Regions from separate parts of the Sporosarcina beigongshangi genome, predicted to be linked through region 1. Evidence: a T-box and tRNA genes for the amino acid it is inferred to sense, from the RefSeq annotation. Region 1 holds a T-box; the other holds one or more tRNA genes.
The links. The T-box of region 1 lies ahead of serS (serine--tRNA ligase). A T-box ahead of a tRNA ligase gene usually reads a tRNA of that ligase, here a tRNA-Ser.
Positions count from the first base shown of each region.

Region 1 (6,016 bases):
GGCAAGTTCTTCAATGGCTTGTACATAATATCCTTTTCGGGGTTTTGATGAAATGAACCCCTCCGCTAGAAGTTGTGAATAAGCAAATTCGACAGTTGTCTGGCTAATATTTAGAAAATCGCTAAGTTTACGTTTAGATGGGAGCTTCATACCGATGGGTAATTTTCCATTGGTAATATCACGACGTATTTGGTCATAAATCTGCTCGTATAATGGAACACTTTGATTTTTTTCTAACTTAATTAACAACATATCCATGTTTATCATCCTATCTGACCCTTTCAATATATACAGTACTGACTATTTTAATAAGGTCATAATCCATTATACTGAATAATATGAAAAGGGGGAAGGTAAAAATGAATTTTCAATATGGCGGTGTCATCATGGATGTTATTAATGCGGAACAGGCAAAAATTGCGGAAGCCGCAGGTGCAATTGCTGTAATGGCATTGGAACGTGTACCTTCGGATATACGGGCGGCAGGCGGTGTCGCACGTATGGCAGACCCACGCATCATTACAGAAGTACAAGGGGCGGTATCGATTCCGGTTATGGCAAAGGCTAGGATTGGTCATATATCTGAAGCGCATGTACTGGAAGCACTGGGCGTCGATTATATTGATGAAAGTGAAGTACTAACACCGGCGGATGAAGAATATCATTTGCTGAAAAGCCAATATAACGTACCCTTCGTTTGTGGAGCGCGTGATCTTGGAGAAGCAGCTCGCCGCCTTGGTGAAGGTGCAAAAATGCTTCGCACGAAAGGTGAACCAGGTACGGGCAATATTGTTGAAGCCGTACGTCATCTTCGTAAAGTGAATGCACAGGTGAGCCGGATCGTTCATATGAATGAGGATGAAATTATGACGGAAGCACGTGATCTTGGCGCACCGTATGAAATTTTATTGGCCATTAAAAAACATGGGCGTCTTCCTGTCACCAACTATGCAGCAGGTGGCGTGGCAACACCTGCTGATGCTGCATTGATGATGGAACTTGGCGCAGATGGGGTATTTGTAGGATCAGGAATCTTCAAATCCGAAAACCCTGAGAAGTTTGCACGTGCGATTGTTCAAGCAACGCAAAACTTTAAAGATTATCAACTAATCGGTGAGCTTTCCAAAGATATCGGTACGCCAATGAAAGGTTTGGAAATGGGTACACTTCAGGCAGAAGAACGTATGTCGGAACGTGGTAAGTAAATTACTTAGTTGAAAGCGGAGGAATCATCCTTCGTTTTTTTGTATACTAAAATGGAGGTGATAGGCGTGGAAAGATTAAAAGTTTTTGATGAAAGCTATACATATGTAAAAGAAGCCGACAGGGATGAAGTGCACCGGCAAGGCTTATGGCATGAAACGTTTCATTGCTGGCTAGTGGATGATGAGTTTGTTTATATTCAAAAAAGAAGTGCTGTGAAAAAAGATTTCCCAGGTTTATTTGATATTACGGCTGCTGGGCATATTTTGGCGACTGAGACAGTGATGGACGGGATTCGTGAAGTGGAGGAGGAACTGGGCTTAGCGGTAGATATGAAAAGGATAGATGCAAAAGGCATTATACGGGATGTCATCGAATTACCGGGCTTTATTGACCGTGAATTCGCAAATGTATTTTTATATCATTCAACCTATCAGCCAAGTGAATTTTTACTGCAACAAGAGGAAGTAGCAAGTGTTCATGCTGTGAAAAGACAGGAATTGAGGAATCTTTTTTTGATTGAAACTGAAGTAGTAGTATGCACCAATATTTTTGATGGAACGGTGTTAGAAATTGGTTTGGTTGATTTTGTACCGCATGAACGAACTTATTTTGAACAAGTTGCACGATTACTGAAATGAGAGTCGATGGAAGCGTATACAATTTTATTTCGTACGACTTGCTAAAATGCTGTTCTTGTAGTAAGGTATTTGTAATTGCAAATAGGAGACGATGATGGAGAGTAGTAGCAAGCACGTTTTTTTTGAAGAGAGCCGACGGGTGGTGGGAGTCGGTAAAAACACTTGTGAATCCGTTCCTGAGTAGCTGGGCCGAACGAATAAGTAAGCCTATGCCGGTGCTTGAGCCGTTATTTCAATGAAGTGGATTGGACAATAAGTGTCCGGTCAATTTGGGTGGCAACGCGGGTAGTTCTCGTCCCTTTTATAGGGGATTTGGGGGCTTTTTTTATTGCCTAGAATCCATCATCGTCAATATTTTAAGGAGGAATTGTCCATGCTTGATATTAAAAAAGTTCGCGCCAATTTCGATGAGGTAAAAGAGAAGCTCGCAAAACGTGGGGAAGATCTTTCAGATTTCGATAAGTTCGGTGGTCTCGATGAAAAGCGCAGGGAATTGATTGCGAAAGTAGAAGTGCTGAAAGCAGAACGTAACGAAGTATCTCAAAAAGTTGCGGAAATGAAACGCAATAAAGAGGATGCAGAGGAATTAATTGCACGTATGCGCGCGGTTGGAGATGACATTAAAAAACTCGACGAGGAACTGAGCCAAGTAGAGGAACAACTTGAGTACATTATGATGCGCATTCCGAATATCCCACATGAGAGTGTTCCTGTTGGCGATAGCGAGGACGACAACGTTGAAATGGCTACTTGGGGAGAGCTCCCAGTATTTGAATTTGAACCGAAACCGCATTGGGAAATCGGTACGGATTTGAACTTGCTTGATTTTGAGCGTGCTGCAAAAGTGACGGGAAGTCGTTTCGTCTTTTACCGTGGAATGGGTGCACGTTTAGAGCGTGCATTGATAAACTTCATGATGGATTTACACCAGGATGAGCATGGCTATGAGGAAATGCTGCCTCCATACATGGTAAATCGTGCGAGCTTAACGGGGACAGGACAGCTTCCGAAGTTTGAGGAAGATGCGTTTCTTATTCAAGAAGAGGATTATTTCTTAATTCCAACGTCTGAAGTACCTGTTACGAACTTTTACCGAGATGAAATTTTGGATGGTGCACAACTTCCAGCTGCGTTTGCTGCGTATAGCACAAACTTCCGCTCAGAGGCAGGGTCTGCAGGTCGTGATACGCGTGGGTTGATCCGTCAGCATCAGTTCAACAAGGTGGAGCTAGTTCGTTTTGTGAAACCGGAAGATTCTTATGATGAGCTGGAGAAATTAACAGGACATGCAGAGAAAGTGTTGCAGTTGTTAAAGCTTCCGTATCGTAAGTTAAAAATGTGTACAGCAGATCTTGGCTTTACGGCTGCGAAAAAGTATGATCTTGAAGTATGGATTCCGACACAGAATCTTTACCGTGAAATCTCATCTTGTTCAAACTTTGAAGATTTCCAAGCACGTCGTGCGCAGATCCGTTTCCGTCGTGAAGCAGGTGCAAAACCTGAATATGTGCATACATTGAATGGTAGTGGCTTGGCGATTGGTCGTACAGTAGCGGCAATCCTTGAAAATTACCAGCAGGAAGACGGTTCTGTTGTTATTCCTGAAGTGTTGCGCCCGTATATGGGTGGAAAAGAAGTTATTACGAAGTAAATAAGGAACGTAGTCTAAGGTCGCGACATCGTGTCGCAACAAGGAAGGATGCAATTTAATCCTTTCCCACTGCATGACCTACATCCTGTAGGCCCAGGCGTGCGCTGAAGTCATTCGACTTTCTGCGCCGCCTCTTTTTTTGCTTGCTTTTTCCGTTCTCGAATAGCTCTAAAGAATGCTGTCAGCATCTCCCCACATTCATCTGCTAACACACCTTCTACTACATCACATTCATGATTAAATCGTGGATCATTCAACAGACGGTATAGCGAATCTACACAACCACCCTTTGGATCACGAGCAGCGTAAACAACGCGCGGAATTCTGGATTGTAAAATGGCACCTGCACACATTGGGCATGGTTCGAGTGTGACATATAAAGTTGTATCTTCAAGTCGCCAGCTCCCGATTTCCTGACAGGCTTCTTGAATGGCAGATAGTTCTGCATGGGTGACGGCATTTTGTGTGGTTTCCCGTAAATTATGAGCACGCGCAATGACCTGGTCGTTATATACAATGATTGCGCCGATTGGCACTTCCCCAATTGCTTGCGCCTTCATCGCTTCTTCTATGGCTAGTTGCATATATCGTCGATCTTTTTCAAATGTAATCATCCCACATCACTCCTTGAAAGTAGTGTAGCATGAATCAAATACTCCTCGGCAAATTTGGCCCAGATTTTTATCGAGTCTGTTCGATAAATTCCTAAAGAAAGTATTTGCTGAATAAAGTTAAAATTGTTCCACGTGAATCATTTCATTGTAATCACTCTATTTTTCATTCCCTCCGTATGATAAAATAAGGAGCATTACCTATTTGTATGATGAAGGAGGATTTCCGATGTCGGTTCCGTTCATAGCGGTCGAAGGGCCGATTGGTGTTGGAAAAACATCACTTTCCACAGCCATCGCAGACACACAGCAATTCCATCAGCTAAAAGAAATTGTGGATGAAAATCCATTTTTAAATAAATTCTACAACAACATTGAGGAATGGAGCTTCCAAACCGAAATGTTTTTTCTCTGTAATCGCTATAAACAGCTTAGTGATATTAAAAATGAAATTTTAGTTGAACAGAAATCAGTTGTTGCTGATTATCATATTTTTAAAAACCTTATTTTTGCGAAACGTACATTGATCCCTGAAGAGTATGCGAAGTACGAAGAAATCTATAAAATTTTAACGCAGGACATGCCTGTACCGAACGTTATCGTTTACTTGCATGCAAGTTTAGATACGCTTATGAAGCGCATTGATATGCGCGGTCGTGATTTTGAAAAAAATATGGATCCCGCTTATATGCAGCAACTATCGGAAGACTACGAGACGTTCATCACTTATTTTGAAACGGCACATCCTGAAATTCCTGTGCTTCGATTCAATGGAGATGAGCTAGACTTCGTGAATAATGCTAAGGATTTGCAATTCATTTTAGATACCGTTGATGCAACGATACAAAAAGGAGCAGCTTTGAATGAACTTACGTGAAAAATATGGTATTCCTAATAATGCGGTCATTACTATTGCCGGGACGGTTGGTGTTGGAAAATCAACGATGACGCAGGCACTTGCAGATGCGCTGAATTTTAGGACATCCTTTGAAAATGTCGATCAGAACCCGTATCTTGATCGTTTTTATGATGACTTTGACAAATGGAGTTTCCATTTACAAATCTATTTCTTGGCAGAGCGTTTTAAAGAGCAGAAGCGTATTTTTGAATATGGTGGCGGGTTTATCCAAGACCGTTCGATTTATGAGGATACAGGGATTTTTGCGAAAATGCATCAGGAAAAGGGTACGATGGATCCTGTTGACTATGAAACGTATACGAATTTGTTTGAAGCAATGGTGATGACACCTTATTTCCCACATCCCACTTTGCTCGTCTATTTGGAAGGCTCGCTGGATGAAATTGTGGCACGTGTTCAAGAACGTGGGCGTCCAATGGAGCAGCAGACACCAATTTCTTATTGGGAAGAGATGCATGGTCGCTACGATAAATGGATTAATTCGTTCAATACATGCCCTGTGCTACGGCTTGATATTAATGATTATGATTTGATTAAAAATCCACAAGAAGTAGAAACAATTGTAGAGCGAATTGGATATATGCTTGATCAGACAGCTTTTTTGAGAAAGTAACCACAATTGTGGTTACTTTTTTTCATTCTACGAATAAGATAGAGTGTTTACACTTACGGAAGTTTTGGGAGTTGGGATGGCGTGAATCATTATTGGGGGAGAGTGTATTTATACTGTTATCCGATGCAGCCTTGTTTGATAGGGCCATTGGATTGTGTCAATAAGGCAGAAGCAGCGTTAAGAAGTACAATGCGGCGTTTGTGGGGAGAGCATATTACCTGGACGAGGGCTACTGTCAGTAGTCTTGTTTTTAGCTTGCCGGACGTTAGTTTTGTTATGGCTCGTCTTCTTCGTTCTGCAATGGATCTGGGTGGTACATTGCGCCCTTTTTATGGAGAAGAGGTGGCCAAAAGATATAGCCAATTGTTAACAAGGTAT
Region 1 is NZ_JAWLIR010000058.1:1,084-7,099, reverse strand. Features, by position in the region: gene pdxR (MocR-like pyridoxine biosynthesis transcription factor PdxR) at 1-258, opposite strand, end outside; gene pdxS (pyridoxal 5'-phosphate synthase lyase subunit PdxS) at 339-1,205, shown strand; gene R2B77_RS17020 (NUDIX hydrolase) at 1,272-1,844, shown strand; T-box leader at 1,927-2,147, shown strand; gene serS (serine--tRNA ligase) at 2,218-3,495, shown strand; gene tadA (tRNA adenosine(34) deaminase TadA) at 3,606-4,109, opposite strand; gene R2B77_RS17005 (deoxynucleoside kinase) at 4,336-4,983, shown strand; gene R2B77_RS17000 (deoxynucleoside kinase) at 4,970-5,638, shown strand; gene R2B77_RS16995 (hypothetical protein) at 5,720-6,016, shown strand, end outside.

Region 2 (6,016 bases), on a different contig from region 1:
GTACACGTTCAGGGCGATTATTGACGAGCAGACCTGCCTCTTTGGGAGATATGTATTTGGCATCCATACCGATATGTGTGAAATAAGCGGCAATGAGTTTCGCGTTATTATCTTCTCCGGATGCTTTTAAAAAATCCATATAGAGAACAGGATCGTTTTTATCTCTAGCGAGACGTTGTTGTAAATCCTGTTCGATAACATGGACGATTTGCTCAGAAAGGCCAAGGCCTTCAGCAATTAGTCGATAGCGATTGACGACTTCCTCAAGTTCATTAGTTGTTTCTTTATCATTAAGTGCTTGTTCTGCAAGACGAATGAGCAAATCTGTTACTTTTTCATCCTCACCAAATCTCTTTCCTGGCGCTGATACAACTACAATCTTACGCGCGGGGTCAGATGTAACGATGGCTGCTACTTTTTTAATTTGTTCAGCTGATGCAACGGATGTTCCGCCAAATTTACAGACTTTCATTTTCATCAATCCTATCTTTTAATTAGTGACAATTATATGTTTTTTTGAACTTTATCTCAATCGGGGTTGTTATTGACCGAATATTTCACTATAATGTCCTTATGCAAAGAACGACTGTTTTTTCATAGTGTACATACAGTTAGGAGAATCGTCAATGAAAAATGAGATTAATATTGGATTACTAGGATTTGGAGTTGTGGGAAGCGGTGTGGCTAAAATCTTGGAAAACCACCAAGACGACTTGCGCCATAAGCTGGGTGTGCCTGTGACAATTAAAAAAGTGCTTGTGAAAGATCAATATAAAAAAAGGGATACCGTTTTGTCGCCAGAAATTTTCACAACGGATTTGAATGAGATACTAGAAGATCCGTCTATCGATCTCATTGTAGAAGTAATTGGCGGGACGTCTGAGGCTAAAGAAGCGATTGAAAGCTCGCTACGTGCAGGAAAAGGCGTCGTGACAGCTAATAAAGATGTGATGGCACAGTTCGGCCCTGGGTTGTTGAAGTTGGCAGATGAAAACAAATGTGATCTATTTTATGAAGCGAGTGTCGGTGGGGGAATCCCATTGATTCGCACGTTGGAAGATGGACTTGCATCGGATCGTATTAGTGCGTTGACGGGTATTGTCAATGGCACGACGAATTTTATACTAACAAAGATGAAGCATGAGAAGATGAGTTACGAGGATGCGTTAGCGGAGGCGACTGAGCTTGGGTTTGCAGAAGCCGATCCGTCTGCAGATGTGGACGGCATTGATGCTGCGCGTAAAATGGTTATTTTAGCTTCACTGGCATTCTCGACAGAAGTCCGTTTGGAGGATGTATTCGTCAGAGGACTGAAAGAAATCCGTGACGGTGACTTGGAGCTTGCGGAACAATTTGGTTATACAGTGAAGTTGGCGGGGGCTGCTAAGAAGAATTCAGACGGTATTGAAGTAGCGGTTGAGCCGGTTCTGTTTCCAAACTCGCATCCTTTGGCATCAGTGAATAATGAATTTAACGCGGTATACGTTTATGGTGATGCGGTTGGGGAGACGATGTTCTATGGACCGGGAGCTGGTTCATTACCAACTGCAACTTCTGTCACAGGAGATATTGTCGCGGCATGTCGTAACCTATTGCTTGGCGTGAATGGGAAAAGGCCACATGCTCCGCAATATGAGCGTAAAGTGAAAAGCGATGAGAATAAGTTTGCACGTTACTTCCATCGTATTCATGTTAGGGATGAAGTAGGTGTCTTGACGAAGCTAACGGCGATTTATAGTGGTCATGGTGCGAGTTTAGCGACGGTAATCCAGCATCCAGATAAAACAGGGGCTGACGCGGATTTGATTTTTATCACACATCAAATTTCTCGTAAGCAACATCTAAATATTGTAACTGAATTAAATCAAACACCAGAGGTCATTGGCGTACTAAGCCATTACCGAGTTGAGGGGGAATAATGATGAGAAGATGGAATGGATTGATTGACGAATATAAAGAATGGTTGCCCGTGACAGAGAAAACACCGGCATTGACGCTGCAGGAAGGGAATACACCCCTCATTCACCTAACGAATTTGTCTGAACGATGGGGCATTAATCTTTACGTGAAAACGGAAGGAACGAATCCAACGGGATCTTTTAAAGACCGCGGGATGGTCATGGCGGTTGCGAAGGCAAAAGAGGAAGGGAAAGAAGTCCTTATTTGTGCATCGACAGGGAATACATCGGCATCTGCGGCGGCATATGGTGCACGTGCAGGGATGCGGACGATTGTCGTCATTCCTGAAGGAAAGATTGCGCTTGGAAAATTGGCGCAAGCGAAAATGTATGGAGCAGAAATTGTGGAGATTGCGGGTAACTTCGACGTGGCGCTTGATATGGTTCGAGAGGCTGGCGAAGGAAAAGTGGCAGTTGTGAATTCCATTAACCCATACCGTCTGGAAGGCCAGAAGACGATTGCATTTGAAGCGATTGAGCAGCTTGGGAAAGTGCCGGATATTTTTGCATTACCGGTAGGGAACGCAGGCAATATTTCCGCGGCATGGAAAGGCTTTAAAGAATACGCAGAGCGAAAAGGAACTGCTTTACCATCGTTGCTTGGTGTACAGGCAGACGGGGCAGCACCAATTGTCTATGACCGTGTATTTGAAAATCCAGAAACAGTGGCGACGGCTATCCGCATTGGTAATCCTGCAAGCTGGCAATTGGCAAAGGATGCACTTGTAGAATCGAATGGAGCTATTTTGTCGGTAACAGATGAAGAAATTTTGGAGGCTTACAGCTTGATTGCCTCAACGGAAGGTGTTTTTGCTGAGCCGGGATCATGTGCGACGATTGCAGGTATTAAAAAGCGTCTGGATGCAGGATTGATTGAAAAAGGTTCAACGATTGTTGGTGTGCTAACAGGTAACGGCCTGAAGGATCCCGAAACGGCAATTATGGTGAATGAACAGAAGTCATTGCTGTCACGAGACCAATTCGACGCATTGTTGAATGAATTGAAAGAAGGAGTAAAGTAATGGGGGTAGCCAATTTTTCAGTCGTCGTACCCGCTACGACGGCCAATCTTGGCCCAGGATTTGATAGTATTGGGCTTGCGCTCGCTTTGTATATGAAGGTCGATGTTAAGCCGGCAAAGGCTTGGCTTGTTCAATATGAAGGTAAAGAGTACCAAGGGTTGGCAAGCGGGGAAGATAATTTGATTGTGACGACGATTCAGTATGTGGCGAAACGCTATGGACAGACGGCGCCTTCGCATAAGCTTAATGTCCAGTCGGATATTCCGCTCGGCAAAGGGCTTGGAAGTAGTGCAACGGCGATTGCGGCAGGTATTGAAATTGCGAATCAGCTGCTGGAGCTGAAACTCACTTCGAAGGACAAGGTGTTAATCGGTAGTGAACTAGAAGGCCATGCAGATAACGTATCAGCTGCTTTGTTAGGTGGGGTAACTATTTCTTATTTTGATGGTACTGAGATAGATGTGATCCATCTACCAGAACCAAAAATAGGCGTAGTGATGCTTGTGCCACCAAAAGCATTGCCAACGGAAGAATCGCGAGGACTTCTTCCTGAACAGTTGCCGCATGCAGTGGCGATTGCAGGAAGTGCTGCGAGTAGTGTTATGACAGCGGCTATTGCACGTGGAGATTGGGAAACGGCGGGCAAAATGATGGAGAAAGATGTTTTTCATGAACCGTATCGCAAGTCCTTGTTTCCCGATTTTGAGCAGATTCGCATAGCTTGTCATGAATATGGTGCATATGGCATGACGATTAGTGGTGCAGGTCCATCGGTCTTCATTGCTGTAAAGCAGGGTGAAGAGGGTGGGATAGCTGAGAAACTAGCAGCTGACTTCCCATATTATAATTGCATGGCTATTCAGCCTTCTGTTGCTGGCTCTAAGGTTAATAAAATAGACGTAAAAAAAGAAGCAGCCCGTTAAATCGGTCTGCTTCTTGTGGTTTTAACTAAATGTCCAAAATAAAAATTCGCTATCAAATAACGAATTCAATCTCCAAACTTATGCGCTAAGTTGAAAATATGGAGGAGGTAGAGGGATTCGAACCCCCGCGCGGTTGAACCCGCCTGACGGTTTTCAAGACCGTTCCCTTCAGCCGAACTTGGGTATACCTCCGTATCAACAAAATTCAATTTATCATGTTTAGATTACGCTGTCAACAGTTTGTTTAATATAAAATAATTGCAATAATTTCATGGATAAATATTTGATTTTTTACGAGACAATGAGTATACTAAGAAATGCCGTGCTAGGTGGGGAGGTAGCGGTGCCCTATCACTTGCAATCCGCTCTAGCAAGACTGAATTCCTTCTCGAGGCTGCCCGTATTGTAGGGTCTGCCTTTTGCACGTAGTGTTGACGTTTGGGTCCCGCGCAATGGAAACCCATGAACCATGTCAGGTCCGGAAGGAAGCAGCATTAAGTGGACTTTTTCATGTGCCGCGGGGTCGCCTAGACCGAGCTGGCGACAGGAGTAACGCTTATGTGCGGCTGTCAGAGGAAGGTGCACGGCTTTAATTTTATAATTCAACTCGTCCGTTTTTGGGGGCGAGTTTTTTTTCTTTAGCAAGAACTTCAGTTCTTGCTAAAGAAAATAAAGCTTCCGGCGGATGTCACAAATTTTGAATTGCGCTGAGGTGTAATTGATTGATTTAAAAAAGATTTAGCCGGGGTGTTTGTGTTATACTAGAAATATTATTGCATGGCGTCAAAAGGAGGAAGAACTGTTGGCTTATCAAGCTTTTTATCGTGTATATCGCCCCCAATCATTTGCTGAGATGTCTGGACAGCGGCATGTGAAACAAACACTGCAGAACGCCCTCCTTCATAATAAGACGACGCATGCTTATCTATTCTCTGGTCCAAGGGGGACAGGGAAGACGAGTGCTGCAAAAGTATTTGCAAAAGCGTTGAACTGCGAAAATGGTCCATCGAAAGAACCGTGCAATGAATGTCCAACATGTCTAAGCATTACAGAAGGTTCGAATACAGATGTGATTGAATTCGACGCAGCCTCGAACTCACGTGTAGAGGAAATGCGGGATATTATTGAGAAAGTCCGATTTGCCCCGTCGAATGCACGTTTTAAAGTGTATATTATTGATGAAGTGCATATGCTCTCAAACTCGGCATTCAATGCGCTATTGAAAACACTCGAAGAACCACCGTCACATGTTGTCTTCATCCTAGCAACGACGGAACCACATAAACTGCCTTTGACAATCATCTCAAGATGTCAGCGTTTTGATTTCAAGCCAATTACACCGATTGATATTATCGAACGGATGAAAGTTGTGCTAGCAGATACAGGCATCGAGTTTGACGAAGGTGCGTTGAAAGTAATTGCTCAGGCTGCCTCGGGTGGAATGCGTGATGCACTGAGTATGCTTGACCAAGTTGTATCGTTTAGTGGGGATCGGTTGACTGTTGAAGACGCTTTACTCGTCACAGGTTCGATTAGTGAGGACATCTTTCATCAATTGGCGGAAGCATTGCTCAGTAAAGATGCTGGGGTGGCACTTTCACTACTCGACCGCTTAATTGCGGAGGGGAAAGATGTATCAAGGCTAGCGGAGGATTTAATCACCTTCTTTAGGGATTTACTTCTTCTTCGAACAGCCCCAGATTTGAAAAATTTGCTGGAGCTCGTATCAGGGGATGAGCGTTTTGGAGAAATGGCGCAAAGATTTAATCCAGACATCCTCTATTCTTTTATAGATATACTGGCGAAAACTCAGCAGGAGATGCGATTCTCCAATCATGCAAAAGTGTATATTGAGTCTGCGTTATTGAAAATGATTCACCTTGATAGTGGTCCTAGTCAATTGGCTGGTAGCAATGAGGTCGTTGATACAGGGCTTGCACAGAAAGTAGTGGAGCTAGAGCGGGTCATTGCAAATATGCAACAACAAATTGCTAGTGGAGTAAGTGTACAAGGGACTGCAGAGAGAGCTACGCAGCCACGAAAAAATGCTTCTAAATCATCGCAGTCATTCAAGGTTCCAACGGGTAAGATAAACGAAGTATTAAGAGCAGCG
Region 2 is NZ_JAWLIR010000057.1:2,065-8,080, reverse strand. Features, by position in the region: gene R2B77_RS16985 (aspartate kinase) at 1-472, opposite strand, end outside; gene R2B77_RS16980 (homoserine dehydrogenase) at 627-1,919, shown strand; gene thrC (threonine synthase) at 1,922-2,980, shown strand; gene thrB (homoserine kinase) at 2,980-3,903, shown strand; tRNA gene R2B77_RS16965 (tRNA-Ser) at 4,003-4,095, opposite strand; RNA gene ffs (signal recognition particle sRNA large type) at 4,224-4,490, shown strand; gene dnaX (DNA polymerase III subunit gamma/tau) at 4,706-6,016, shown strand, end outside.
Region 2: it has a tRNA-Ser gene. The T-box ahead of serS (serine--tRNA ligase) is inferred to sense a tRNA for this amino acid. The anticodon was not compared.